DNA from 3 places in the Shinella sedimenti genome. Region 2 is predicted to be linked to each of the others. Evidence: predicted binding sites of a transcription regulator. Region 2 holds the regulator's gene; each other region holds the start of a gene.
What was found. The regulator PhoB, encoded in region 2, activates phosphate uptake and scavenging genes when phosphate is short. The targets are predictions, from matches to a motif close to TGTCATNNANCTGTCAT.

Region 1: the regulator PhoB is predicted to act here: its motif matches at 3,930-3,946, upstream of ppk2 (polyphosphate kinase 2).
Region 3: the regulator PhoB is predicted to act here: its motif matches at 2,114-2,130, upstream of MKI86_RS00085 (ceramide glucosyltransferase).

Annotation. Positions count from the first base shown of each region.
Region 1 is NZ_JAKVIN010000005.1:79,845-89,649, forward strand. Features, by position in the region: gene MKI86_RS12720 (hypothetical protein) at 1-362, shown strand, start outside; gene MKI86_RS12725 (FAD/NAD(P)-binding protein) at 371-1,744, opposite strand; gene MKI86_RS12730 (CorA family divalent cation transporter) at 1,886-2,899, opposite strand; gene ppk2 (polyphosphate kinase 2) at 2,909-3,817, opposite strand; gene MKI86_RS12740 (FAD/NAD(P)-binding protein) at 3,972-5,432, opposite strand; gene MKI86_RS12745 (LLM class flavin-dependent oxidoreductase) at 5,435-6,847, opposite strand; gene MKI86_RS12750 (SfnB family sulfur acquisition oxidoreductase) at 7,077-8,291, opposite strand; gene MKI86_RS12755 (isopenicillin N synthase family dioxygenase) at 8,359-9,399, opposite strand; gene MKI86_RS12760 (O-acetylhomoserine aminocarboxypropyltransferase/cysteine synthase family protein) at 9,615-9,805, opposite strand, start outside.
Region 2 is NZ_JAKVIN010000003.1:326,511-336,315, reverse strand. Features, by position in the region: gene MKI86_RS09020 (2'-deoxycytidine 5'-triphosphate deaminase) at 1-572, opposite strand, end outside; SAM riboswitch at 651-729, shown strand; gene MKI86_RS09015 (O-succinylhomoserine sulfhydrylase) at 773-1,957, shown strand; gene apaG (Co2+/Mg2+ efflux facilitator ApaG/CorD) at 2,079-2,471, shown strand; gene MKI86_RS09005 (Hsp33 family molecular chaperone) at 2,559-3,551, opposite strand; gene argF (ornithine carbamoyltransferase) at 3,748-4,659, opposite strand; gene MKI86_RS08995 (aspartate aminotransferase family protein) at 4,689-5,879, opposite strand; gene MKI86_RS08990 (GcrA family cell cycle regulator) at 6,304-6,843, shown strand; gene phoB (phosphate regulon transcriptional regulator PhoB) at 6,970-7,653, opposite strand; gene phoU (phosphate signaling complex protein PhoU) at 7,673-8,401, opposite strand; gene pstB (phosphate ABC transporter ATP-binding protein PstB) at 8,452-9,267, opposite strand; gene pstA (phosphate ABC transporter permease PstA) at 9,281-9,805, opposite strand, start outside.
Region 3 is NZ_JAKVIN010000001.1:10,592-20,396, reverse strand. Features, by position in the region: gene MKI86_RS00095 (NAD(P)/FAD-dependent oxidoreductase) at 1-823, shown strand, start outside; gene MKI86_RS00090 (acyltransferase family protein) at 849-1,961, opposite strand; gene MKI86_RS00085 (ceramide glucosyltransferase) at 2,204-3,355, shown strand; gene MKI86_RS00080 (TetR/AcrR family transcriptional regulator) at 3,362-3,955, opposite strand; gene MKI86_RS00075 (MFS transporter) at 4,071-5,294, shown strand; gene pyrG (CTP synthase) at 5,339-6,967, opposite strand; gene secG (preprotein translocase subunit SecG) at 7,113-7,634, opposite strand; gene tpiA (triose-phosphate isomerase) at 7,766-8,536, opposite strand; gene MKI86_RS00055 (alpha/beta hydrolase) at 8,633-9,517, opposite strand; gene parE (DNA topoisomerase IV subunit B) at 9,726-9,805, shown strand, end outside.

The sequences.
Region 1 (9,805 bases), on a different contig from region 2:
CCTGCTTCTTCTGCCGCCGGCCACAGGCCGAACAGTTCCGCGCCTGCTATCCGGCAGAACAACCCTCGGCCCGGGAAATCGATGCTCAACTCCATGCCGAACGTCTGGAAAACGGGCAGAAGCGCCGGCATCCCATGGAGGGTCCGCCGTCCGCCCTGCCGGACGGTTCCGTTGTCGCGGCCGGCACGGACGCCTACACAATGCGCCGCGGTCACGCCCATCGCTGGACCGTTGAAGGGTATGCGCCTCCGCGAGGCCTCGATCATGCCGACGGCCTGCTGACACCGCCCTCGACGGTCATGGCGCTGCGTGCTGGTTACCGTCCAGTCTTCCACCCGTCCATCGACACCGTGCTCCCGTAAGAGGGCTGTCATTCGGCCCGAACGACATCGACGCCGATGAGTTGACGCTCGGCGAGAGCCGACGCCGCCGCATAGGCCTGCGTCACGATCTGCGGCACGAGGTCGATATCCGGCAGACTGCCAAGGCCCAGCGGCCCCATGGCGAAAAGACCTTCGAAACGATCCTCGCCATTCACCACGCGGCCGCTGGCATCGACAAAGACGCCGAGGTCGAGTTCGTCCCGCTGCGCGACGCCGGTGGAGAACAAAGCCCTGAACAGCGACGAATCCAGATCCGCCGACCGAATGCGACAATCGATCGTCACGTCGGCGGCAAGAACCTGTAGGCCTCCGGCCGTCGACAGGAGCACCCCGTTTGTCGCGATGCGCTCGACCTTGCCCTTTCGGACGGTAATCGCGCCGCTGGCGATCGCCTCACGCAGACGTGCATACTGGGCGGGCGGCAGACGGTTTCGATGGCTGTCATAGATCGGCTTGACGTGCCGCTTGAAGCGTCGGCGCTCATCCGGCGTCAATCCTCTCCAGAGATCGCCTGCCCGTTGACGGAAATCGTTCATGATCCCCTGCCAGCCGGATCCGTCCACGGCCGCGCGGTTGGCCGCTTCGCGCAGCGAGCGGAAAGCCCCGCGCAACGTGTTTGGGAAAGGCCTGTCCGACACCACAGTGCCGACGGCAGCCGCGGTATGCGGTTGGGGCAGGAAACCGGACGCGGAAATGAGCGTCACATGCGCCGCGCCGCCGGACGCCAACAGGCGAAGCGCGCGATCGACCGCATGAACCCCGCCGCCAATGACGATCGCCTCTGCGGTTGCTCCCTGCGCAGCCGTGTCCTCGCGCCCGTCGCGCAGGCCATAACCTGTCGCCAGGAACACCGCATCGAAGCGCGCGCGCTCCCCGCCGGAGAAGACATTCAATCCGCCTTGCGCGTGCCGCTCGACGGCGGCCACGCTCTCCGCGCTGACCTGCATGATGACGTCGGTGCGCCCGCGCAGCGCCTCGGCGAAGCGCTGATAGACATACGCACTGAAAATTTCACGGGGAACGAACGCATGGTCGACCGCGCCAGCGGCGCCTGTCTGACCACCCGCATCCCAGCGACCGTCCGTTTCCAGCCAGGCCCGAAAATCATCGCGCAGGATCGGATCGATGGAGAGATCCCGTACCCGGCTGTTCAGCAGCGGCGATGCCGCATGGGCGATGCCTTCGCCGCCATCGATCCTTGGATAGGGATCGTGCAGTACGAGGTGGAACGGCCTGTCGAACGTCTTCAGCAAGGCAATTGCGGTCATCATGCCGGTAAAGCCGCGACCGACCACGGCGATGCGGGCAAGGGCTCCGGTCTCTCGCGATTGCTGGGCGAAATGGCTTGGAACAAGCGTCATCTGTCGGCTCCTCTCCTGTGTTGCATCAGGCGGTATTCCAGGGCTCGCCCCACGCGGGACGAGCGGTGACTCTGCATTTCCCTACTAAAACAATAGAATTTAGATGAGATTGCAAGCCCCTTTTTCGCGGTCTCGCAATCCTCAGAAGCGCAGGCTGATCCCGGCACGCCGCAGCAACCAGTAGAAAAGTCCGGTCGCGGCGATCCCAAGTGCCACGGCCCAGCCGAAACCCGAATCACCGTGGCTGAATGGCAAGCCGGCCGTGTTCATGCCGAAGACGCCCACGACAAGCGTGCCGGGCAGAAGAAGCGCGCTCATGATCGCCATCGCACGAAGGCTGCGGTTGGACTCATCGGCAAGCTCGGCCGCCATTTCCTCCTGAAGCAGTCGGGCGCGATCATTGACGGTGACAATTTCGCGATCCAGCCTTTCGAGACGCAGGGAAAGCCTGCGCAGCACGGCATGAGCGGTTTCCGACAGCATCCAGCCTTCGCGGTCCTCCTCATCGAAGAGCGCCACCATGCCGGCGACGGGCCGATGCAGGGAGACCGCAAGACGGCGGACCTCCTTCAGGCTGCGCCGTTCGTCGCTCAGCCGTTCGGTGACGATACGATCCTCAATGGTATCGAGCAGGCCCGAGGCCTCCTTGAGCCGAAGATTGGTGTTCTTGCAGAAGGCGGCGACAATGCCTTCGAACAGTTCGTAGGCCGTGGCGGGCGCAAATCCCTCGGAGAACGAGCGGCGCACCCTATCCACCGCGGCGAGCGGATGACGCCTCGCCGTGACGAGAAGCCGGTCGGTCAGCGCGAAATGCAGCCGTCCGACGACAGTCGTCACGCGTCCCATGTCCTGTTCCAGGTCGACCACGACGCCGTGGGTGGTGCCCGCCTCATGGCCCAGCACCAGGCTCTCGTCGTGCCCGTCGAGGACGGCACGTGCGGCGATGGGAAGGGCACAGCGCCCGGTCAGCCAACCGTGCATGCGCTGATCGACGAGATCGACATGCAGCCAGACCCACCCGCTGCCATCGGCCAGTGCCGTATCGAGATCCTGCGGCGCGATCGGCCGCACGCGGCCGCCGCCTTCTCCACGCCATGCGCCGACGAGCCCGGGCGCATGTCCGCTTTCACTCTCATTCAGAAGGGCCAGGGACATGACCGCGCGTCAGAAAACCTCGGGAACGTACATTTCGTCCGGCGGCTCGCGGCGGATGTAGTCGTCGTGCCGCACGCGCTCGGGCAAGTCGACAGCGGCCTTCGGCACATCCTCGTAGGGCACCTGCGCAAGAAGGTGGGCAATGCAGTTCAGGCGCGCCCTCTTCTTGTCGACGGCCTCGACGATCCACCAGGGTGCCTCGGGAATGTGCGTACGTTCCAGCATCTCTTCCTTGGCCTTGGTGTAGTCCTCCCAGTGAACGCGGCTTTCCAGGTCCATCGGAGACAGCTTCCATTGCTTCAGCGGATCATGGATACGCATGCGGAAGCGGAATTCCTGCTCGTCGTCGGTGATCGAGAACCAGTATTTGATAAGGATGATGCCGGAGCGGACGAGCATGCGCTCGAATTCCGGCACCGACCGGAAGAATTCCTCCAGTTCGTCGGGCGTGCAGAAGCCCATGACGCGCTCGACACCGGCGCGATTATACCAGGAGCGGTCGAACAGCACCATTTCGCCGGCCGTCGGAAGATGCGGCACGTATCGCTGGAAGTACCACTGATTGCGCTCGCGCTCGGTCGGTGCAGGCAGCGCGACAACGCGGCAGACGCGGGGGTTAAGCCGCTGGGTGACGCGTTTGATGGCGCCGCCCTTGCCGGCGGAATCACGGCCTTCAAACAGCACGACCACCTTGAGCTTCTGGTGCTGAACCCAATCCTGAAGCTTGACAAGCTCGTGCTGAAGGCGAAACAGCTCGCGGAAATAGATGCGGCGCTCCAGCGTCTGCGCAGGCGCCTCGGACATGCCCTCAGAGATGAGGTCGTCCAATCGGTCCTCCTCGATCTGCATTTCCAGCTCCTCGTCGAAGCTGTCGGCAATTTCCGCCTTGATGCGGTTCAGATGATTATCGTTGAACATGACCGGTATCCGCCAATGGAAGCTGCGCCCGGAAGCGGCCGCCGCCGGGGTCAGTGAGGCGCGTGCGGGCCGGGAGGCCAGCATCGGCGCGGCTTAGAGATAGGAAGGCTTCATGAAGGTATTGTGACGGCAGCCACGTGCATGCCGTCGCGCCTCAGTCGATCCGGCATTCCCCCGCCGTGACCGTTTGCGAGGCAGGCCGAGCCAGTGCCGCTGCGACCCGCTCGGCCACGAAGACTGCATGCTCCGTCACCTGGGGAAGGCCCATCAGTTCCCCGAACGTGCCGCGGGCAAGCGGTCCGGCGACGTGGATATCTCCGACGTTGACGCCGTCCTCGCCGATTGCGCGGCTTTCGGCATCGACCGCTATGCCGAGACCGACGCTGTCGACCTTCAGAACGCCGGCCTCGGCAAGTCCGGCAAGAAAGGGCTGGCTGGACAGGATGCTGCCATGCCCCGGCCCTGTTGCCAGCACGACGGCATCGTAGCGCCCTTTAAAGGGCAGACCGCCGCGGCGCGGGCGAAAAGTGACCGCGATCGTGTCGTCCGGTTCGCGGACGACCGAAACAAGCGATGCCGCATGAAAGCCGAGACCACCAGTCGAAAGACGCTGCTCGATGGCCGCCTCGACCTGTGGGGCGATGCGGAAGCGGTGGACATCCCAGTAGGGCCGCAGAAAGCGCACCAGCCGTCTTCGCTCGGCAACCGGCAAGGCGCGCCAGATGTCGCCACCTTGAGCCCGCAGCGGATCGAAGACCGCATGCCATGTCACGCCGTGCGCCTCCGCAACCGCGATCGTACGACGAACCCGCCGCAACAAAGCACGCGCCGTGCGGCTCGGCGGATCGACGAACTCGCCGAACGGCTCCTGCGGGAGCAGATTGTGGCCGCGCGAGCGCAACCCGCGCCGGGAAACAGCGGTAATAATGCCGGAATGGCCGGCCGCGTCGAGCGCCGCGATGATGTCGGCCGCCGTCAATCCCGTTCCCACGATAAGCACACGGTCGCGCGGACGGATCGCCGCGAGCGCCGATGGGCGCGTGGCGTCCGCGACGTAACGAGGGTGCCCGGCAAGCGCCCGCTCGATGGCAGCCGGCGCCTGCGGCCCCGGATGGCTTGTCGCCAGGACGAGGTGGTCGGCCACGAGGCTGGTGCCATCCTCCGCCTCGATCCGCCATGCCTTGCCTGCCGGCTCGATTGCGACGACGCGCGCCCTGTGATGTTCGACAGCGCCCGCCGCCAGAAGCGGCTGAAGGTGGGCTGCAACGTAACGCCCAAAGGTCGAGCGGCGCGCGAAGACGTGCCCATCGGGCGTCGTCGCTTCCGCATCGTCATCGAGCGCGCCTGTCTCGAGCAGCCAATCCTGAAAATGTTCTCCCTGGCTCGGAATGAGCGACATGCGCGACGCCGGCACATTGATGCGATGGACCGGTTCGGCCGTGTCATAGGCAAGTCCGCCGCCGAGCGTGGCACGCGGCTCGTAGACGACGATCCGGACAGCCGCTGCACCTACAAGACCGTCGAGATGATAGGCCAAGGCCGCCCCGGTGAAGCCACCGCCGATGATGGCGAAGACAGGCGGGGCCAGTCCTTTGTGCTGGAAAGGCACGGTCATGCTCACCCCGCGATCTTCACGGCCGGGATCACCTCGGCTTCGCGCTGTTTCAACGCCTCGATATCCCTGTAGCTCTCCGCCGGGTGGGACTTCGGCAGATATGGCCCCTCCCTGAAGAGCTTCTCCCGCAGCGTTCCCGGCTTGTAGGCCGTGGGATAGGCGCCGCGCTTCTGCAGTTCTGGCACGATATGACCGACGACATCCTCGAAACTGTCCGGTGTGACGGCATAGGCGATGTTGAAGCCATCGACATCGGTATCCGCCACCCATTCCTGCAGGATATCGGCGATGCGCTCCGGCGATCCGACAAAGACCGGCCCCATGCCACCGATGCCGCCGAACTGTGCCAACTCGTCGATGGTCCACGACTTGTCGCCGCCGGCAATGTGCTCGACGAAGGAGTGGATGGCGTTGGTCTCGATCCTCTCCACCACGTCGGTCGGCGCATACTGCCCGAAATCGATGCCGCTCCAGCCCGACATGAAGGTCAGCGAGCCATCATAGGACACGTAGCCGCGGTAGTCCTCGAATTTCTTCTGCGCCTTCTCTTCCGTTTCGTCCGTAATGATGGTGACGAGCGTGTAGATATAGACCTTCTTCGGATCGCGGCCGGCGTCGGCAATCCGCTGGCGAATGTCGGTGACATAGGCCTTGAGCACGGCCTTGGTCGGCGCGGCCACGAAGATGCACTCGGCGTGCGCGGCGGCGAAAGCCTTGCCGGGGCCGGACGCACCGGCCTGATACAGCACCGGCGTGCGCTGCGGCGACGGCTCCGTCAAACCGTAGCCCGGCACTTCGAAATACTTGCCCTTGTGAGCGATCTCGTGAACCTTTTCGGGATGGGTGAAGATGCGATTTTGGCTATCGCGCACAACGGCGCCCTCTTCCCAGGACCCTTCGAGGAGTTTGTAGAGCACTTCGAGATATTCGGCGGCGACTTCGTACCGGTTGTCATGCCGGCGAAGACCGCCCTGCCCCACATTCTTCGCCCCGCTCTCCAGATAGGAGGTGACGATATTCCAGCCCACGCGGCCCTTTGTGTGGTGATCCGCCGTCGCAAGCCGCCGCGCGAAGGTATAGGGGTGTTCGAAGGACGTCGACGCGGTGATGCCTATACCCAGATGCTTCGTGGCAAGCGCGATCGGCGCTGCCAGCTGGAGGGGATCGTTCACGGGAATCTGCGCGGCCTGGTGGATGGCATGGTAATTCGAACCCTTGTAGACATCGTAGTAACCGACGACGTCGGCGATGAAGATGCCATCGAAGACGCCGCGCTCCAGCGTGCGGGCAAGGTCCTGCCAGTAGTCCAGGTCCTTGTACTTCGAGGACTTGTCGCGCGGATGCGCCCACAGGCCCGGTGACTGGTGGCCCACGCAGTTCATGTCGAAGGCGTTGAAGCGAATGTGGCGTGCCATTTGTGTCTCCAGCGGTGGGGAATGCCGAGTGGCTTCCAGTTCTGGCTGAGAATAATGCTCCGGCTTATTAAATACAGAAATTCCATATTTTATATGGATTAATTATGGAAATCGCTTTTCAACGGAACCCTCGGGGTGCCAGATACACCGATGGGGGCTCGGTCGATAAAAAAAGGCCGCAATCCCGAGAGATTGCGGCCAGGCGACCACCCCCACCACGAGGTTGATTTCACAGCGCTCCGTTTCTCGGCGGAATGACGTCGTTGAGATGATAGTTGCCCACAACGTGGTACTTCCAGCGCACCGGATCATGCAGCGTGTGTGTACGGGCATTGCGCCAATGGCGTTCGAGGTTGAGGCCGCGCTTCGTCGCGGATGTGCCGGAAAGCTCGAAAAGCACGTTCGTTGCGTCGATGACCAGCTCCGTCGTCAGCACCTTGGCAGCGGCGACAGCGAGCGTTGCGGCGACCGCATTGTCCGCGTTGAGGCTCACCTGCGCCTGGTCGATCTTCCGCCCGGCCCGCTCCACCGTCGCCTCGGCCGCCTCAATACGGATCGCCAGATCGCCGATGCGTGCAATGGTCAGCGGATCATCTGCGGCGCGCTCGACGCGCGAATCCATCCAGGGACGTGCCTTGTCGCGCACATAGCCGATAAGTTCCTTGAAGGCGGCGCGGGCAATGCCGAGATCGACGCCGGCGTGGATGATCTGGCCGACCGACCCGATCGTACCCGGCCGTTCAAAGCCCTTCTGATGCGGCACGACGGCATCGGCGGGAACATAGACGTCGCGCAGGATCGTCGTACCGCTTCCCGTGGTGCGTTGACCGAAACCGTCCCAGTCATCGACGATCTCGATGCCGTCGGTCTCACGCGGCACGAAGCACATCGTCAGCCGCTCCTGGTCGTCCACGGCGAAGGCCGTTACCCAGTGGGCGAACTGCACACCCGTCGAATAGAACTTCCGCCCGTTGATGCGAAAGCCCGCCCCGTCAGGCGTAATGCGCGTGTTGTAGTCCCCGACCGTTTTCGTACCGACTTCCGAAAGGGCATTGCCGAAACGGTCGCCGGCAAGGGCGCGGCCGAAGTAGAAGCGCTTCTGCGCCTCGCTCCCGTCATGGCGCAAGGCCTCGAGGATATAGAAATGATTCTGCGGAATCTGCCCGATCGAGCTGTCGGCTTCCGACAGGATCGCTGTGACCTCGGCAAGCACCGCATTCGAGACGTCGATGCCGCCGTATTCGGCTGGAACCGTGATCGCGAGTAGGCCCGAGTCGGAAAGCCTGTCCAATTCCTCGTGCGGCAGCGCGCGTTCGAAATCGCGCCGACTGGCACCTCCGGCGAATTCAGCCGCAAGGGTGCGGGCAACCGACAGCGCGTCTTCCTCGCTTGCGATGCGATTGGCCGCCTTGGGAGGCTGTACGAGCGTGGTGACGCTGCTCATGGATCTTCCTTTCTAAGTAACGGCGGTATCGGCGCTCGTGTGGCGGCGCTGGAAACGGCGACCTGCATCATGCTTTCGCGGGCTTCTCCAGAAGATGGAGCAGGTCGGTATGGTGCCGCTCGGCCACATCGGGGTGAGAGCGCAAACGGCTTTTCAGGTGGTTGACGCCGACCTCGCGGAAGATGGGATTGAGCGGATCGACCGTGACGCCGCGCTCGCCGCGCTTCAGTTCTTCCGGCAGCGGAATAACCGGGATGATCGCGTCGTAACGCGCGCCGAGGAAGAAGGCGACCGAGAAGCGCTCCACGCCGGCCGGCGGCGTGACGACATCATGCACGTCGGCGCGCACGAAACCGTTTGTCGCGAGTTCGAGCAGCTCGCCGCTGTTGATAACGAAGGTGCCCGGCACCGGAGGCGCCTCGATCCAGACACCCTCTTCCGTGCGGATGCGCAGGCCGGGCGTCGTATCCTGCAGCAGGACCGTAACGAAACCACCATCCTTGTGCGCGCCGACGCCCTGGTCACTGCCGGCGGCCTCGCGGCCCGGATAGCGGATAATCTTCAGGAGCTGCGACGGCGTCGGCTCGTAGATGTCGGCGAAGGCATTTTCCGGCTGTCCCAGCGAAAGCGCGATCGCCTTCAGCACGTCGATGCCGATGCGTGTGACTTCCGCCTGATAGCGCAGGAGAAGCGGCTTCAACTCCGGCAGTGCCTCGGGCCATTGATTGGGTCCGTGAAGCCGGTCCCAGGGGGTGTATACGCCACCCTCGACAGCCTCGCCCTCGGTGTTGATGTCGAGCTGTTCGCGCCAGTCCTGCTCGCCACGGGTCCGCTCGTATCCGGCTCGATTGTAGCCGCGGAAATGCGGCGACTTCACCATCTCGATCGACAGCTTGTCTGCCTCCGGCAGGGCAAAGAATCGCTTCGAAACCGCGATCACATCGTCGATCAGACTCTGCGGAACGCCATGGCCCGTGAGGTAAAAGAAGCCGTGATCATGCAGAATGCCGGTCAGTTCCCGGATGAAACCATCGCGTTCTGCGGCATCGCCGTAGAATCGTGAAAAATCGATCGTCGGCAGATGAACCGGCTTGGTGTGTATCGTCATATCGAAGGTCCCGCGTTGTTCTGGCGTGGCCGGAAAATCCGCCGCGCCCGTGATCTGACACGAGACTAGCGGTCGCCCCGCGCAAATACAGAAATTCTATCTTTTTTATGCGGTTAAAGGTGAAATGCATTTCTTTTTGCGCAACCGGCGTTGCCGCAAGGGAAGCCCCGGCGCGGGAGGAGGTACGCCGGAGCCATGCCGATCGAACGGACGGATCAGGCCAGTGCAATGGCGCGTCCGAGATCGGCGATCAGGTCGTCGGGATGTTCGAGGCCGATGGACAGGCGCACATAGCCGGGCGTGACTCCTGTCGCGAGCTGATCGTCCTGCGACAGTTGCGAATGGGTCGTCGTTGCGGGGTGGATCGCCAGCGAGCGGGCATCGCCGATATTGGCGAGGTGGTAGA
Region 2 (9,805 bases):
TCGCTGGCGACAAGCGTGTCGCTGACATGGAGCGCCGTGAGCTCGCTTTCGCTGAGGAGCGCATTGCCCTTGCGAAAGCGGACCTGCGACAGGCGAGAGCCGCGCCGCACCACGATGGGGAAGGTGCGCGGGGAGATTTCCAGATAGAGCGGGCCGGAATAGCCGGCCGGAATCTTGTCGAATTCCTGTGCGCGGTCGGTGATGACGCGGGTGAAGATATCGAGGCGGCCGGTGGAGCTCTTCGGATTTGCCGACGCAGCCAGTTCGGCCGGCAGGTCGAGGCTTTCCATCAGCGGCACGATATAGACGCAGCCGGTTTCCAGCACCGCGCCCTCGCTGAGATCGATGACGTGCAGCTGCAGGCGGTCGAGCTTGTCGGCGACGAGATGGGACGGGCCGGGCAGGAAGCTGGCCCGCACGCGAAACGCCTTGGCGCCAAGGCGCAGATCGAGGCTCGCCGGCTGGATCTGATCGTCATCCAGCGCGGCTTCGCTTTTCAGCCGCCCGCTTTCGAACAAGCCGCGGATGGCGTTGTCCGCCAGAATGCCCGTGCTGCGCACCACAGAAGCCATAGTCATACCGTCCCGTCAGAAGCCCCGCACAAAACCAAATGCCGGCAATTGACGCAAGCGCGGGCGCGCAGTATTAGCAGATTATCCCGTGGTGATTTGGCCGGCCGGCTTGCAGCCACGTAAAACAAGTAGCTAAAAAGGCCGGGTTCGAAACCGGCTTGCTTTTGCGGCCGGTTTTTTTGTTTGAAGGCGACGATCACATGAGCAAGTCCTGGCGCCCGGCCACCCAACTCGTTCACGGCGGAACCACCCGCTCCCAGCACGGCGAAACCGCCGAAGCCATCTTCCTGACGCAGGGCTTTGTCTATGACACGTCCGCTGCGGCCGAAGCCCGATTCAAGGGCGAGACGGACGGTTTCATCTACGCCCGTTACGGCAGCCCGACAAACGACATGTTCGAAAAGCGCATGTGCATGCTGGAAGGCGCCGAAGACGCCCGCGCCACCGCCTCCGGTATGGCCGCCGTATCCGCCGCGATCCTCTGCCAGCTCAAGGCCGGCGACCACATCGTCGCCGCGCGTGCACTGTTCGGGTCCTGCCGCTGGGTCGTTGAAACGCTCGCGCCGAAATACGGCATCGAATGCACGCTGATCGACGGCCGCGACCTCGCCAACTGGGAAGGCGCGATCCGCAAGAACACAAAGGTGTTCTTCCTCGAAAGCCCGACCAACCCGACCCTGGAGGTCATCGACATCGCAGGCGTGGCAAAGCTCGCCAACCAGATCGGCGCGAAGGTGGTGGTCGACAACGTGTTTGCCACGCCGCTCTTCCAGAAGCCGCTGGAGCTTGGCGCGCATGTCGTCGTCTACTCCGCCACCAAGCATATCGACGGCCAGGGCCGATGCCTCGGCGGCGTCGTTCTGTCGGACAAGCAGTGGATCGACGAGAACCTGCACGACTACTTCCGTCATACCGGCCCGGCCATGTCGCCGTTCAATGCCTGGACGCTGCTGAAGGGTATCGAGACGCTGCCGCTGCGCGTGAAGCAGCAGACGGAAAATGCGAGCCGCATCGCCGACTTCCTCGCCGACCAGAAGCAGGTTGCCCGCGTGATCTATCCCGGTCGCAAGGACCATCCGCAGGCCGACATCATTGCCAAGCAGATGACAGGCGGTTCGACGCTCGTCTGCTTCGAGATGAAGGGCGGCAAGGAGGCGGCGTTCGCGCTGCAGGATGCGCTCGAGGTGGTGAAGATCTCCAACAATCTCGGCGATGCCAAGAGCCTGATCACGCATCCGGCGACGACGACGCACAAGAACCTGACGGACGAGGCGCGCGCCGAGCTCGGCATCTCTGACGGCACCGTGCGCCTGTCGGCCGGCATCGAGGACAGCGACGACCTGATCGAGGATTTCGCCCGCGCGCTTTCCAAGGTCCAAGCCTGATCCCGGCAGGATTGAAAAATGAAAGAGGGCACCGGCTGCAAGGCCGGTGCCCTTTGCGCTTCTCCTTGACGAAACCGTATTCGTGTAGAATAGCAGGGGTTGTTAAGTTCAAGGCTTGCCCATGTATCGTGCGCTGACCCGCGACATCGAAGTGACCGTCGAGCCATATTATCTGGCCGATCAGTCCGATCCCGACGACAGCCGCTATGTCTGGGGATACCGGGTCGTCATTTCCAACCACTCCGACATCGCCGTGCGTCTGGTGACGCGCTATTGGCACATCACCGACCAGAACGGACAGGTGGACGAGGTGAACGGCCCGGGCGTGATCGGCGAACAGCCGGTGCTCAGGCCCGGCGACACCTATGAATATTCATCCGGCTGCCCGCTGGAAACGCCGTCCGGCATCATGTTCGGCCGCTACCGCATGGAAGCGGAAAACGGGGAAGCCTTCGACGTCGCCATTCCGGCCTTTTCGCTCGACACGCCGGGACAGGCGCGCACGCTGAATTAAGGGCGGGCTGGAAGCCCCTCATCCGGAACCTTCTCCCCGCAAGCAGGGCGAAGGTTCCGGCAGGCGGATGAGGGGCAGCCGCTGACCTTAGTGCGGCAGGACTTCCGCTGCTTCGAAGCGGTAGGTGGTCGAGCAGAACTCGCAGGTGACAGCGATCTCGCCTTGTTCGTCCGCTGTATGGGCGATCTCTTCGGCGCTGAGCGCCGCCAGCACACCCTTCAGCTTTTCGCGCGAGCACGAGCAGCGGTCGAAGACCTGCTGCGGCGGGTAGACCCGCACGCCGCGCTCGTGGAACAGGCGAAACAGCAGCCGTTCGGTGCCGACAGTCGGATCCGTCAGCTCATCGGCATCGATTGTTTCGACCATGGCCTTGGCCTCGGCCCAATGATCATCTTCATCGATCCTGTGGCCGGCGTCGTCGCCGTCACCGCCGGGAAGATCGGCCTGGCGCATGCGCTCGGGTGATTGCGGCAGGAACTGCGCGACCATGCCGCCGGCACGCCAGCGATGACGCGCCTTGCCATCGGCATCACGGTCGTACAGCTCGGCGACGCCAAGGCGCACCTTGGTCGGGATCTGCTCCGACTGGCGGAAATAGACGCCGGCGATCTCTTCCAGCGTATGGCCGTCGAGCGGAACGATGCCCTGGTAGCGCTGCATATGCGCGCCCTGATCGATGGTGAAGGCAAGGATGCCCTTGCCGAGCAGCTCATGCGGCTCGGTCGCGCCGGCAGCGATGGCGGCATCGAGCGCGGCCTGATCGAAGCGCGCATAGGCGCGCACATCCTGCGGCGCGGAGAAATCCGCGACGAGCAGGTCGACCGGGCCATCGCCCTTGGTCTGCACGATCAGCTTGCCTTCGAATTTCAGCGAGGTTCCGAGAAGCACGGTCAGCGCGATGGCTTCCGCCAGCAGGCGGGCCACGGGTGCGGGATAATCATGCCGGCCGAGAATGGTATCCAGCATCGGGCCGAGCTGCACGGCGCGGCCGCGCACATCCAGGCCCTCGACCTGGAACGGCAGGACGTGGTCATCGCCGGCATAGCCGGGTTCACCGAGTTTCAGGGCGGTTTCCGCCATCATCATTCTACTCCTTCACGCGCCGCGATACCGGCGGGCGCCAGGCCCGGCCGCTTGGGGCAGCACTCTATCGTGATTGCGCATTTGCCGGCCGGGATCATTCCATACCAGGCGGGCATGCGCCAGTGAAAGCGCCTTGCGACGCCTCTGCGATAGGCCCTAGATCGTGCCGCCAGCGCCGTTTTTCAAGACGGCCTCAAACGGCTCCGAAGCACCAGGCGAGGATGGACTTCTGTGCGTGCAGGCGGTTTTCGGCCTCATCGAAAACCACCGACTGCGGGCCGTCGATAACCTCGTCGGTGACTTCCTCGCCGCGATGGGCGGGCAGGCAGTGCATGAAGAGCGCATCCTTGCCGGCACGCGCCATGAGCTGCGGATTGACCTGATAGGGCTGGAAGATGTTGTGGCCGCGGGCGCGATGCTCCTGGTTCATCGAAACCCAGGTGTCGGTGACAACAAGATCGGCACCGTCGACCATCGCCTCGGCATCGTGCCCGAGCAGGATGTTGCCGCCGTTGTCGCGCGCCCAGTTGAGGATCTTGTCATCCGGCTCGGAGCCCATCGGCACGGCCATCTTCATGGTGTAGCCGAAGCGGGCCGAGCCCTCCACGAAGGAGTGCAGCACGTTGTTGCCATCGCCCGTCCAGGTGAAGGTCTTGCCCTTGCTCGAACCGCGATGCTCCTCGAAGGTCATGACATCGGCCATGATCTGGCAGGGATGCGTGAGATCCGTCAGCGCATTGATGACCGGCACCGTGGCGTGCTCCGCCAGTTCCAGCAGGCGTGCATGATCCGTCGTGCGGATCATGATGGCGTCGACATAGCGCGACAGGACTTTGGCCGTGTCGCCGATCGTTTCGGCGCGGCCGAGCTGCATTTCCGTGCCCGACAGGAACAGCGTCTCACCGCCGAGCTGGCGCATGCCGACGTCGAACGAAACGCGCGTGCGGGTGGAGGGTTTCTCGAAGATCATGGCAAGCATCTTGCCGGCCAAAGGCTTGGTTTCGGTGCCGGCCTTGTTGGCGGCCTTTCGCGCATGCGCATCGTCCATGATGACGCGGAGATCGCTTTCCGAAACGGCGGAAAGATCGAGAAAATGCTTGGCCATGATGTATCCTGTCCCAGTCCCTTGTGCGCTCAGGCAGCCTTGGCGGCGCTCAGCTTCTCGGCGGCCCGCTCAATGCGGGCAAGCCCTTCGCGTGCATCTTCCGCCGTGGTGATCAGCGGCGGCAGAAGGCGCAGCACATTGTCGCCCGCCGGTACGGCAAGCAGCTTTTCAGCGCGCACGGCCTTCAGCAGATCGGCGACAGGAATCCGCGCCTTGATGCCGAGCATCAGGCCCTCGCCGCGCACGTCCTCGATGATGTCAGGGAAGCGATCCTGCAGCGCCGCGAGGCCCTGACGGAACACCAGCGCGACATCACGCACATGCTCCAGGAAGCCATCGGCAAGCACCACGTCGAGCACGGCATTGCCGACGGCCATGGCGAGCGGATTGCCGCCATAGGTGGAGCCGTGCGTGCCGGCCACCATGCCGGATGCCGCTTCGGCCGTCGCAAGGCACGCACCGAGCGGGAAACCGCCGCCAATGCCCTTGGCGATTGCCATGATATCGGGCGCAACGCCGGAATGCTCATAGGCGAAGAAGCGGCCCGTGCGGCCAACGCCCGTCTGCACCTCATCGAGGATGAGCAGCAGGCCGTATTCGTCGCAGAGCTGGCGCAGCTCCTGCATGAACTCCTTCGGCACCGGCCTGAGGCCGCCCTCGCCCTGAACGGGCTCGATCAGGATTGCGGCGGTTTCCTCGGTGATCGCGTCCTTTACGGCGGCGATATCGCCGAAGGGAACCTTCAGGAAGCCCGCCGCCTTGGGGCCGAAGCCCTCGATGTACTTTTCCTGTCCGCCCGCGGCGATGGTCGCGATCGTGCGGCCATGAAACGCGCCTTCGAAGGTGATGATGTGGTATTTGCCGGGATGCCCCTTGGCGAAATGGTAGCGGCGCGCGGTCTTGATCGCGCATTCCAGCGCTTCCGCACCCGAATTGGTGAAGAACACCTTTTCCGCGAAGGTTGCGTCCGTCAGCCGCCGGCCGAGGCTTTCCTGACCCGGAACCTCATAGAGGTTGGAGAGGTGCCAGACCTTGTCGGCCTGCTCCTTCAGCGCGGAAACGAGATGGGGATGACCATGCCCAAGCGAGCTGACGGCCACGCCGGCGGCGAAATCGAGATATCGGTCGCCCTTCTCGTCGACCAGCCAGACGCCCTCCCCGTGCGTGAACCGGAGCGGCGCACGCATATAGGTTTCATAGAGCGGCGCGGCATCGGCCATGGCGCGTATCCTCCAAAAGGGATGCGGAAAAGAAATTCAGGGGCTTGACTTTCCGATTGCCAGAAAAATCAAAAGCCGCCTTGCGGCGGCATGCTGCACTATCTGCATTTCATGTCGTGATGTCAATAAAATGCATAGCTCCAAATCGCACTGAACCTCCCGCAGGGTGAGGATTCACGGCATCCATGGACAGTGTCGCTATCGAGTCACACCCTACCAGCAAGTTGGGGAAAACTCCGAAATCGATTCGCCCCGATTCCCCCGACTCTTGTCACAGAGTCCCCCGGACTCTAGGTTAAGGGCCAATTACTAGACTGCATGCGGCGGAACTAGTCACCACCAGAGTTAGGGCGCTCAGGCTGCGAATTCGTTCGTGGCGCGATGAGGGATTCCCGCATAGCGAGCGCCGAACGGAGACGAGAGCATGAACTGGACAGACGAGCGGGTCGAGAAACTCAAGAAGCTCTGGAGCGAGGGCCTCAGCGCCAGCCAGATCGCTGCGCAGCTCGGCGGCGTGAGCCGCAACGCCGTCATCGGCAAGGTGCACCGGCTTAACCTACCGGGCCGCGCCAAGGCTGGCGGCACGCCGGCTTCGGCCCGTCCGAAGCGCCCGGCGGCGACCACCCCGCGCCCCTCGAACTTCGCAGCGCGCCCGGCCAACGCCCCCCGCCCGGTCAGCCGGCCGGTGGGCAATGCGCTCACCAAGGACGAAGTCGACACCGATTTCGACGTAGAGACCGAGAACCTGCCCGTCGTCATCAGCGGCAAGAACGTCGTGGTACCGATGTCGCGCAAGCTGGAACTGACGCAGCTCACCGAGCGCACCTGCAAGTGGCCGATCGGCGATCCGCTGAACGACGACTTCCATTTCTGCGGCTGCGAATCCCCTGACAACTCGCCGTACTGCACCTATCACCAACGCCTCGCCTACCAGCCTTCGGCCGAGCGCCGCCGCGCGCGGTGACATTAGCGACAGAAGAATAGAAACGGGGCCGGAAGGCTCCGTTTTCGTTTGTGCGGCAAGTGGCACGCCGAGACGCAAACAGGCCCCGAAGGGCCCATTTCCGTCCTCGGGAGGAATTGCGTTCGCTCAGGTTTCCAGCGAATAGCCGGCGCCGCGGACCGTGCGGATGACATCCTGCATGTTGGCGAAGTTGAGCGCCTTGCGCAGACGGCCGACATGCACGTCGACCGTGCGCTCGTCGACATAAATGTCATGCCCCCAGACACCGTCGAGAAGCTGCGAGCGTGAGAAGACGCGGCCGGGCGAGGTCATCAGGAATTCCAGGAGGCGGAACTCCGTCGGGCCGAGGCGCACTTCACGCGTGCGGCGATGAACGCGATGCGTCTCGCGATCGAGTTCGATATCCCCGCAGCGCAGCACCGTGGACACGACTTCCGGCTTGGCACGGCGCAGCATTGCCCGCACACGGGCGACGAGTTCCGGCGTGGAGAAGGGCTTGACCACATAGTCATCCGCACCCGTGGCCAGGCCACGCACGCGTTCGCTCTCCTCGCCGCGCGCCGTCAGCATGATGATCGGCAGGCGCTCAGTTTCCGGCCGCTGGCGCAGGCGCCGGCACAGCTCGATGCCGGAAACACCAGGCAGCATCCAGTCAAGGATGAGAAGATCGGGCATGCGCTCCTGCAAGCGCATCTCCGCCTCGTCGCCGGACAGGATCGTATCCACCTCGAAACCTTCCGCCTCGAGATTGTAACGCAGGAGGACGCTCAGCGCCTCCTCATCTTCCACGACGGCTATTCTGGGCACCATGTAGAGAACCCTATCCAGTTTACTCGGAAGCTTCGGAGACATCGGCCGTGACGACGGATGTCGAGGTGTCGTCCTTCGGGCGCTCGCCCTCGGGCTGGGAGCCGGTCGCCATGTAATAAATGGTTTCGGCAATGTTGGTCGCATGGTCGCCGATGCGCTCGATGTTCTTGGCGCAGAACAGGAGATGGGTGCAGGGCGTGATGTTGCGCGGGTCTTCCATCATGTAGGTCAGGAGTTCGCGGAACAGCGAGGTGTAGATCGCATCGATCTCGTCGTCGCGCTCACGGATGGCCTTGGCCTTGTCCACCGAACGGGTGGCGAAGACATCGAGTACTTCCTTGAGCTGCATCAGCGCCAGTTCGGCCAGATGCTCGAGACCGCGGGCAAGCTTGCGCGGCATGCCCGAGCTCTGCACGGCAATCACGCGCTTGGCAGTGTTCTTGCCGAGATCGCCGACGCGCTCCAGCTCCGCGGCAATGCGGATCGTGCCCATGATTTCGCGCAGGTCCGCCGCCATCGGCTGGCGCTTGGCGATGGTGACGATCGCCTTCTCGTTGATCTGGCGTTCGGCATTGTCGAGGATCACGTCCTCGGAAATGACCTTCTGGGCCAGCGCCGCATCGGCGGAAACAAGGGCGCGGACCGAATCCGCCACCATCTGCTCGGCCGTGCCGCCCATTTCGGAAATGCGGCGGGAGAGATATTTCAGTTCTTCGTCGTAAATCGAGACAATATGGGTCGATGACATCGTTCTGTCCTTAATACACGCGGGTTTCAGGGGCTAAGGCGACGAAAACGTCAGCCGAAGCGGCCCATGATGTAGTCCTGCGTGCGCTGGTCATCCGGGTTGGTGAACATCTTGTCGGTGTCGTTCTCCTCGACGAGGTTGCCGAGGTGGAACATGGCGGTGCGCTGCGACACGCGGGCCGCCTGCTGCATGGAGTGCGTCACGATGACGATCGTGAAATTGGTGCGCAGCTCGTGGATCAGTTCCTCGACCTTGGCGGTGGCGATCGGGTCGAGCGCCGAGCAGGGCTCGTCCATCAGGATGACTTCCGGGCTGACGGCGACGGCGCGGGCGATGCACAGGCGCTGCTGCTGACCACCGGAGAGGCCCGTGCCGCCTTCGTGCAGGCGATCCTTCACCTCGTTCCACAGGCCGGCCTTCTGCAGGCTCTGCTCGACAATGGCGTCCATGTCGGCCTTCGCCTTGGCGAGGCCATGGATGCGCGGACCATAGGCAACGTTCTCGTAGATCGACTTAGGAAACGGGTTCGGCTTCTGGAACACCATGCCGACGCGGGCGCGCAGTTCCACGACGTCGATGTTCGGATCATAGATATCGTCGCTGTCGAGCGTGATGCGGCCGGTCACGCGGCAGCCGTCGATCGTGTCGTTCATGCGGTTGAGCGTGCGCAGGAACGTCGACTTGCCGCAACCCGAAGGGCCGATGAGCGCGGTAACGGTGTTTTCGCGGACGTTGAGGTTCACGTCGTAGAGGGCGCGCTTCTCGCCGTAATAGACCGAAACGTCCTTGCCGATCATCTTGTAGGAAATGTCGTTCATTTGTCTGTCCAGGGCTTTCTCGACTGCTGCTTCTGACATCATGTTCATATGACCGGTCCTTCTACCAGCGTCGTTCGAAACGGCGGCGCAGGAGGATCGCACCGACATTCATGAGGATGAGGAAGATGAGGAGCACGATGATGGCTCCCGACGTGCGCTCCACGAAGGCGCGTTCGGCCTCGTTCGCCCACATGTAGATCTGCACCGGAAGAGCCGTTGCCGGGTCCATCGGCGTTGCCGGGACGTCGGCGACGAAAGCGACCATGCCGATGAGGAGCAGCGGCGCGGTTTCGCCGAGCGCATGGGCAAGGCCGATGATCGTGCCGGTCAGGATGCCCGGCATGGCGAGCGGCAGGACGTGATGGAACACGGTCTGCATCTTGGAGGCACCGAGCCCGAGTGCTGCTGCACGGATCGAAGGCGGCACGGCTTTCAGCGCGGCGCGGGTCGCGATGATGATCGTCGGCAGCGTCATGAGGGTCAGCACCAGACCGCCGACCAGCGCCGCCGAGCGCGGAAAGCCGGCAAAGTTGATGAAGACGGCGAGACCGAGCAGACCGTAGACGATGGAAGGTACGGCGGCGAG
Region 3 (9,805 bases), on a different contig from region 2:
GGGCGACGAATATGGCAGCCGCGCGCTGCGCAGCGAGGTGGAGGCGCGGCACGTCGCAGGCATCGAAGCCGATTTCGTCGACGCCGCCGCGCTCGGCCAGCAATTCGGGCTCGACCGTACCGGCGCTATCCTCAGCGATATCTCCGCATCCGCAAACCCGGCCCAGATGGCCGCGGGCATTCTGCGCGCCGCGGTCGCACGCGGTGCGGAGCTGGTAAGCCCGCTCGAAATAACCGACCTGCGCGCCACCGGCGACGGCGTCTTTCTCGCGGCGGCGGAGGGCAAGATCCTGTCTGCCGGCCACATCGTCTTCTGTTCGGGCTACGAATTTCTCAAATCGCTCGCTCAGGAGGACCATTCCGTCGTGTCCACCTGGGCGCTCGCCACCCCACCCGGCACGGACGCGCCCGGCTGGCTGAAGGACTGCATCGTGTGGGAAGGTGCCGACCCCTATCTCTATCTTCGCAGTTCACGCGACGGTCGCCTGATCGTCGGCGGCGAGGACGAGGAGAGCGAAACCGCCTACGCATCGCCCCAAAAGCTCGCAAGCAAGGCCAAGGTCATTCGCCGTAAGGCAGAAGCCATGCTCGGCACGGCCCTGCCCGATCCCGAATTCGTCTGGGCCGCCCCCTTCGGCACCACCCGCACGGGTCTGCCGCTCATCGGCGCCGTGCCCGGTCTCGACCGGGTCTTCGCCGTCATGGGCTTCGGCGGCAACGGCATCACCTTCAGCCAGATAGCCGCCGAAATCGTCTCCTCTGCCATCAGCGGCCACGGCGATACCGACGCCGACCTTTTCGCTTTCGGAAACGGCGCGAGCTGATCGACGTGCGGGAGAAAGACGACGCTCAGCTTCTTGCTTCCCCAGGAAACGGCAGCCGAGCCAATACCCTTGCAAAAGGTGGCTCCATCGTCGCTCTCAGCGTTGCCTCGAACCTGACGATCAACCATGCAAGAAGCAAAACAATGGAAACAGCGATCAGAAGAGCTGGATATCGCCCTAGCCCCATGCCGACGAACGCTGCGATCAGAATCGCCCCAACCGTCTGGTGAACCAGATAGAGTGGATAGGTAATCAGCCCAAGGCTTCGAATCACGTGGGCGTGTTTTCCCAAGCGAGAAACAAGCGCCTTGTTATAAAGCACACTTGCGAACATTAACGCCAGTATTCCCAGCCAGAAGGACAACAGCCAGAATAGTCGCTGAGGAACGATTACCTCGTCGTAGGATCTCATATTCCAGGTAATTTGGGCGATAGACCCCAAAATTCCGACACTGATCAACGCATAGACCAGCTTGTCCAGCCCCAGCCGCCACCATCTATGGAGGCCGACTCCGATAGCGAAAAAGACACCGTACCGCAGCATGGTGAGCTCCGAGAACCGGTCCGGCGCGGGAAGAAGTTCAAACACTAGGTCTCCAAAATTGAAAACCGCGCTCACCACGGCAACAATCAGCATGAATGGCGATAACCAGAGTGTTTTACCGGCAGAAATGAAGAGCAGTACGATAGCGTAGAACGCGATCTCCACCCCCAACGTCCAGTAGACATGGTCAATATATGGGCCAGCTGGAGAGAATAAGACGCTCTTTGCCCACTTTATAATATATTCGCTCACTGAATCGTTGTCAGAGATCAGAAGACAGAACAGAGATATCGTCGCGCAAATCCACGCGGCAGGTACGAGCCGCAAAACACGACCGTGCAGAAACCGCCTGCCGGTGACGTTCTCCGCGCTTAACAATATGACGAAGCCGGACAGAACGAAAAAAATCTGCACCCCGATCCAGCCGTAGCTCGGAATGCCCCCGATCTCCGGATAAGCAACGATTCCGCCGGAAATCTTGTAAGAATCTCCGGAAGGTATGCCGATCATATAAACCAGATGAAAAACTAGGACCGCCGACGCTGCGAAGAATCGGACCAAATCCAGCCCGATCACGTATTTTTCAGATCGCATGCAGCGCACTCCGGTATCCCGAGCAAACGACAATCAACCACATTTACAACAACCCGCATAGGTGTTTCGCCGCCATGCATTACAAGATTATCGCGCGCAAGCGTGGTCACACGGGCCATGAATGCCGCGCGATGACGGCCGGGAGATAGTACCGTCATTCCCGTGTCATGTGACAGTGATGTTTCTTCACGCGTAACCAACCCGGCGTCCGCCAGATGCGGCGCTCACAGGAGTTTGCGTGAATGGACATGGCTCAGGCCTTCGCCCTTGCCTCGGGCGCCCTCGTTGCGACCAATCTTGCCAGCATTCTCATCGCCGGCAGGCGGCTCAAGGCGACAGGCTTCCCACCACCGGACCTGCGCAAGAAACCGTCCGTCTCCATCGTCATTCCCGTTCGCGGCATCGAGAACTTCACGTCCGAGACGCTGTCGCGCGCCTTTCGCCTGAACTGGCCGAATTACGAGCTCCTCTTCTGCGTCGCCCACGGCAATGACCCGGTCATTGCCGAAATCGAGAAGACGGCAGCGGATTACCCGGCCGTTGCCGCGCGCATCCTCATCGGCGACGACCGCATCAGCGCCAATCCCAAACTCAACAACTGCGTGAAGGGCTGGCAGGCGGCGCGGCACGACTGGGTGATTCTTGCCGATTCCAACGTGCTCATGCCGGAGGATTACGTGCAGCACCTGATGGGCGGGTGGCGTAGCGATTCGGGCCTTGTCTGCTCGACGCCGCTCGGCTCGCGGCCGGATGGCTTCTGGGCGGAGGTGGAATGCACCTTCCTCAACACCCAGCAGGCCCGCTGGCAATATGCCGGCGAAGCGCTTGGGCTGGGCTTTGCGCAGGGCAAGAGCATGCTGTGGTACAAGCCGATGCTGGATGCCAATGGCGGCATCCACGCGCTCAATGCAGAGATCGCCGAGGACGCTGCCTCCACCAAGCTGGTCAACCGCCTCGGCCTCAAGGTGCATCTGGTGTCCTCGCCTTTCGAACAGCCGCTCGGCCGCCGCACGGGCCACGACATCTGGTCGCGCCAGTGCCGCTGGTCACGCCTGCGCCGCGTCACCTTCCCCGGCTTTTTCGCACCGGAAATCCTGCTCGGCGTCCTACCACCGCTCTCTCTCGCCCTGATCGCCGTGGCGCTGGGCTACGGCACCCTGCCCTCTGCGATGCTGCTGGTGCTTGCGGGCATTTACCTGCCAGAACTCGCGCTCGCCTTCGCCAAGGGCTGGCGCCTGTCGCGCTGGTCGGTGCCGGCCATGATCGTTCGCGACGTCATGCTGCCGGCCATCTGGCTGCGCGCCTGGCTTGGCGGTTCCATCGACTGGCGCGGCAACACCATGACCATCGGCACCACTGCCTGCGAACTGGAGGAAGCGCCCGCAAGCCCTTGAGCGGGGTCACCCCTTGCCGGCGCGCAGTCCATCCAGCACCGTTCTGAACGCGTCGACGGCTTGCCGCGACGTCTCCTCGGGCGTCTGCGAATTGGCGATCCAAAGGGCGGCGTGACTGCTTGCGCCATTGATCAGCCGCGCCGCCGCTTCCGTATCGATCCCCACCATGAGGCCATCGGCCTTCAATTGCTCGATGCTGGAACTGAGCGCGGCAATGCAGCCGTTGCTGGTCGGCCACTGCGAGATGTCGCCCAGCACCGCCGGACCGTCGCGGAACATGATGCGCTGGATTTCCGGCTCCAGCGCCATTTCGATATAGGCGACGCATTCGTCCACGAAGCCTTGCCAGCGGTTCGGCGCGGCGGCGGAGATGCGGTTGAGGCGCGCCGTCATCTCCGCGTCGATCTGCCGGATGACAGCCTGGAGAAGCCCCTTCTTATCGCCGAAATGGTGGTACAGCGCGCCCCGTGTCAGGCCCGCCGCCGCCGTAAAGTCATCCATGGACGCGCCCGCATAGCCGACCGTCCCGAAGGCGTGGCGGCCGGCGGCGATGAGCTTTGCCCGTGTTTCCGCGATCATTTCCTCGCGCGGCTTGCGCATGGCATCTCCCTTCCACATACGCCTCGTATTTTATTTGACATACGCTACGTATGCAATTACCCATTCACATACGCCTCGTATGTAGGCAATAATCATCAATAGGCAGGAGCAGGCCATGGCCAACCCCTACAAAGAAATTTTCAGCGTGCCCGGCACCAAAGGTTTTTCCGCCGCAGGCTTTTTCGCGCGTCTTCCCATCGCCATGGCGCCGATCGGCATCGTCGCCATGCTGTCGCAGGCGCATGGCGAATATTGGCTTGCCGGCGCCGTGTCGGCCACCTTCGCGCTCACCAATGCGCTGATCGCCCCGCAAGTCTCCCGGCTTGTCGATCGCTACGGACAGTCTGCGGTACTCACGCCCGCAACGGCCATCTCCGTGCTCGCCTTCCTGACGCTGATTGCAGCCACCAACCAGGGCTGGCCGGTCTGGACGCTCTTCGCCTCCGCATTTTTCGCTGCAACCATGCCCAGCATGCCGGCCATGCTGCGCGCGCGCTGGACCGGGCTTTTCCGCGACCGGCCGGAGATGAACACCGCTTTCGCCTTCGAATCGGCGGCCGATGAACTGGTCTATATCGCCGGCGCCTCGCTGTCGGTCGGTCTCGCCGTTGCGCTCTTTCCGGAAGCCGGCATGCTGGTCAGCACCGTGTGCCTCGCGCTCGGCACCCTCGCCTTCGTCCTGCAACGCGCGACGGAGCCTGCGATCCGCACGGCAAGTGGCGGCAGCCCGCAGACGTCGGCGATCCGCCTGCCGGCGGTACAGATCATCACGCTCGCGCTCGTCTTTGTCGGCGCCACCTTCGCCACGGCCGAGGTCAGTGCGGTGGCGATCACCAAGGATCTCGGGCAGCCCAACGCCGCAAGCCTCGTCATCGGCGTCTATGGCGTCGGTTCCTTCATCGTCGGCCTCCTGCTCGGCGCGATCAACCCGTCCATGCCGCTGCAAAAGCAGATGATGATTGCCGTGACAGTGCTCGGCCTCACCGCCCTGCCGCTGCCCTTTGCCGGTACGGTGCCGGTGCTGGCAATCGCGTTGTTCATAAGCGGCATCGCGATTTCGCCGACCTTCATAACCGCCTTCGGGCTGGTCGAGCGCCGCGTGCCGGCGGCCATGCTGACGGAAGGTGTCACATGGGTCACAACGGGTATCGGCATCGGCATGGCGCTGGGTGCCTTCGTGGCCGGCTGGGCTGTCGATACGTTCGGCCCGCAAAACGGCTTCTGGGTGTCCATCGCCGCCTGCGTCGGTGCCGTGCTGACGGTCGCACTCGGCCAGCGCACGCTCGCCGGAGGGGATTGTAATGATGGTGCCTGCCCGCTGCCGCAAGCAGCAGAATAACAAAAAGCCCGGCAGAAATGCCGGGCTTTTTTTGAAATCCTACCTCAAACGAGGCGGCTCTGTTCCAGGGCCGCTTCGATGAAGCTGGCAAACAGCGGATGCGGATCGAGCGGGCGGCTCTTCAATTCCGGGTGGTACTGAACGCCGATGAACCACGGATGATCGGGATATTCCACCGTTTCCGGTAGCACCCCGTCCGGCGACATGCCAGAGAACACGAGGCCGCAGCTCTCCAGCTTGTCCTTGTAGTCGACATTCACCTCGTAGCGGTGACGGTGACGCTCGGAAATATCCGTCGAGCCGTAGATATCGGCAATCTTCGTGCCGCCCTTCAGCGATGCGCGATAGGCGCCAAGCCGCATCGTGCCGCCGAGATCGCCCGACGCCGAACGCTTCTCAAGCTCGTTGCCCTTCACCCATTCCGTCATCAGGCCGACGACCGGCTCTGCCGTCTTGCCGAATTCGGTCGAGGAGGCCTTCTCGATGCCAGCGAGGTTGCGCGCGGCTTCCACGACGGCCATCTGCATGCCGAAGCAGATGCCGAAATACGGCACCTTGCGCTCGCGGGCGAAGCGCGCCGCGTTGATCTTGCCTTCCGAGCCGCGCTCGCCAAAGCCGCCGGGCACGAGAATGCCGTGCACCTTCTCCAGATACGGCGCCGGATCTTCCTTCTCGAAGACCTCCGACTCGATCCATTCGAGCTTGACCTTGATGTGGTTGGCGATGCCGCCGTGATAAAGCGCCTCGATGAGCGATTTATAGGCGTCCTTCAGGCCGGTATACTTGCCGACGATGGCGATCGTCACTTCGCCTTCCGGCGTGCTGATGCGGTCGGAAACGGTCTGCCAGGCTTCCAGGCGCGGCTTCGGTGCCGGCTCGATGCCGAAGGCGGCCAGAACCTCGTCGTCGAGGCCTTCCTTGTGATAGGCAAGCGGCACGTCGTAGATCGAGGCCACGTCGAGCGCCTGGATGACGGCGGTCGGACGCACATTGCAGAACAGCGAGAGCTTGCGACGCTCGGCTTCCGGAATTTCGCGGTCGGCACGCACCAGCAGGATATCGGGATGGATGCCCATGGCCTGCAATTCCTTGACGGAATGCTGTGTCGGCTTGGTCTTCAGCTCGCCGGCGGCCGGGATATAGGGCATCAGCGTCAGGTGAACATAAACGGCCGTGCCGCGCGGCAGGTCGTTGCCGAGCTGGCGGATCGCCTCCATGAAGGGCATCGCCTCGATATCGCCCACCGTGCCGCCGATCTCGCAAAGCACGAAGTCGTAATCGTCATTGCCTTCGGTGACGAAGTTCTTGATCTCGTTGGTGACGTGCGGAATCACCTGCACGGTCGCGCCGAGATAGTCGCCGCGGCGTTCCTTGTCGATGATGTTCTTGTAGATGCGACCGGTGGTGATGTTGTCGGTCTTGGTGGCCGAGCGGCCGGTGAAGCGCTCGTAGTGGCCGAGGTCGAGGTCGGTTTCCGCACCGTCGTCGGTGACGAACACCTCGCCGTGCTGCGTCGGGCTCATGGTGCCCGGGTCAACGTTGAGATAGGGGTCAAGCTTCCGAAGGCGAACGCGGTAACCGCGGGCCTGAAGGAGAGCTCCCAGTGCTGCTGCAGCGATGCCTTTTCCGAGGGAAGAAACCACGCCGCCTGTGATGAATACATATCGCGCCATGGGAGTCACCGGATACCTTTTCAAAATCGATTCCGCCACCGAAAAATCACCTTGGGTGTGATTTCGGAAGTCGCAATCGGCGTTTTACACAGAAGAAGGCCGGTTGGTTTTGCCAACCGGCCGGATTGTTTTTGCTTGCTTCGGCTTACTGGCCGCTCGGGACGCCGGTGTTGCCGCCGGTCTCCGCTGCGCCACCCGTCGTGGCGGGCGTTTCGCCCGCGCCGGTGGTGGCGTTGCCGCCTTCGGTCGGAACGGCGTCGGTGCCGGTCGTCGCGGGCGTCTGGTTGGTGGTGTTGCCCGTGCCCTGGCCCTGAGTGCCCTGGTTCTGAGTGCCCTGGTTCTGCTGGGCGCCGCCGTCCTGCTGGCTCTGGCCGCCGCCGAGCGCGTCGAGAACGCCGCCGGTGCCCGTCGTGCCGGGAATACGGTCGAGAATGTCGGTCGGGCGCGTCTCGTAACGGGAGTAGATTCCCATGCCGAGCGCCAGAACGAAGAACAGCGTCGCGAGGATCGCCGTCGTGCGCGTCAGGGCATTGGCCGTGCCGCGCGCCGACATGAAGCCGGAGCCGCCGCCAATGCCGAGGCCGCCGCCTTCCGAGCGCTGGATCAGCACGACGCCGATCAGCGCGACGACGACCATGAGATAAATGACGAGCAAGATGGTCTGCATGTTTAGCTATCCCGGCCAAGCGGCCAAATTTCAGGTTTGCGGCTCAATATACCAAGCCGTGCGCCATTCCAAGCCCCAGCGGTCAATCCGCCTGCCCTTTTGCAGGCAGACGAAAGAGGCTGCAAAAGGGCTTATGCCGTCAGCGCTTCATAGGCCCGGTAGATGGCAAGGAAATCGTCCGATTTCAAGCTCGCCCCGCCGATCAGCGCGCCGTCGACATTGGCGACGCCCATCAATTCCCCAGCATTGCCCGGCTTGACAGAACCGCCATAGAGAATACGCATCTTGGCGCCTTCGCCGCCAAAGCGTGTCAAAAGTTCCGCACGCATGAAGGCATGCGCTTCTTCCACGTCCTGTGCCGTCGGCGTCAGTCCCGTGCCGATCGCCCAAATCGGCTCGTAGGCGATCACTGTGTTTTCGGCCGTCGCCCCGTCCGGCACCGAGGCTGCCAGCTGGCTTTTCAGCACGTCCAGCGTCTTGCCCGCCTTGCGCTCGTCGCCCGTCTCGCCAAGGCAGATGATGGCGACGAGGTCGTTGGCATGGGCGATTTCCGCCTTGGCGCGCACCAGCGCATCGCTTTCCTTGTGATCGGTGCGGCGCTCGGAATGACCGACGATCACATGGGTGCCGAAGCAGTCGGCGATCATTTCGGCGGAAATATCGCCGGTATGCGCGCCGGATGCCTTTTCATGGCAATCCTGCGCGCCGATCAGCAGGGGGCTGTCGTCGCAAAGCGCCGTCGCCACATAGAGCAGAGTCGCCGGCGGGCAGATCAGCGTCTCCACCTTCTCGGAAAGCGGCCCCTTCACGCCTTCGGCCATCGCCTTGATCTGGTCGAGCGATGCGCGCGTGCCGTTCATCTTCCAGTTCCCGGCGACGAGCGGTGTTACATCCGGTGTCATGAGGCCTCCCTGTCCTTGAATTCTCGGGTCGCATGGGGCGTAGCAAATCGGCGTGGCCAAGGAAAGGCATGGCGAGAGCTTCGCCCCTATCCCGCTTCAGCGTGCCAGCAGGAAATTCAGCGTTTCGCGCCAGTCGGTCATGCGCACCGGCGTGCCGTGGCCGCCGGTCTGGAACAGCACGAAGCGTGTCGGAATGCCCGCCTTGCGCAGCTTGCGGAACACCGCGATCTGGTCGTTGGCCGCATAGACCTTGTCGCTGTCGCCATGGGTGAAATAGACCGGCAGCTTGGCCTTGAACCCCGGCGTCTTGGCGTAGTCGCCATCCGCCGCCCCGCCCATCAGCACCATGCCGAACAGGCTTTTCACCGCCGTGGCGTCGCGCACCACGCGCGCGCAGATGAAACTGCCCATGGAGGCGCAGGCGAGAATGACGGGCGCATCGGGCGAGAGCGCCTTGGCCCGCAGGATGAGGCCGGAAATGCGCGCCGCTCCGGCATCGTCGAACGACGGCACGCTCGGCGCGTAATAGACGCCACCGTTCTGCACCGCGAGGTTCTTCAGGCGGTTGAAGTTTCCGCCGAAGGTCCAGTCGTTGTTGCCGAGCCGCCGGTCGCCGCCACGCCCGTGGATGAAGATCACGGTGAAGGCCGCCCCCTCGCCCTTGCCGGTCATGGCGACATCGAGCTTGCCGGCCGGCGTATCGACCGTCACCGCCTGCGTCGCCTTCTTCACCGCCGTCGAGACATAGGCGGATTTTACACGCCGCTCCGGCACCTGGTCGCGCCCGTTGATGTCGCGCATTTCCTGATAATCGACGACGCGCAGCGCCCCGTCGTCGGCCGTTTCCACCACAGTGCCGTAGCCGAACAGCTCGTCCTTCCAAGGCTTGAGCGTGAGTGCCGAGGCCTGATGGGCGGCCAGCCCGGTGAAAACGGCGGCCAGAACGAACCGGCGAAGGCAATCAACTGTGGACTGAGCCATGAACACGCACTCCCTTGGGGTGGCGATACTTGCCATTCGCCCGGATGCAAAGCAATCCTCGTGGCGCGGACGGTGCAGCCCGAGTTCGCGAAAACCCGCAGAATCTGGCAGAGTCGCAAGTGATTCGCCGCCCACCTCATTCCGCCACGCCTCGCTCCGCAGGGATCGACGGCTGAAAGCGGCAGACGGAACAAACTCTGAACGGCCCATGCAAGACGACAGCAACGACCTTTTCGCCAGCCTGCCATCCCAGCCCGCCCCGGAACCCGTGGCGCGGGAGGAAAAGCC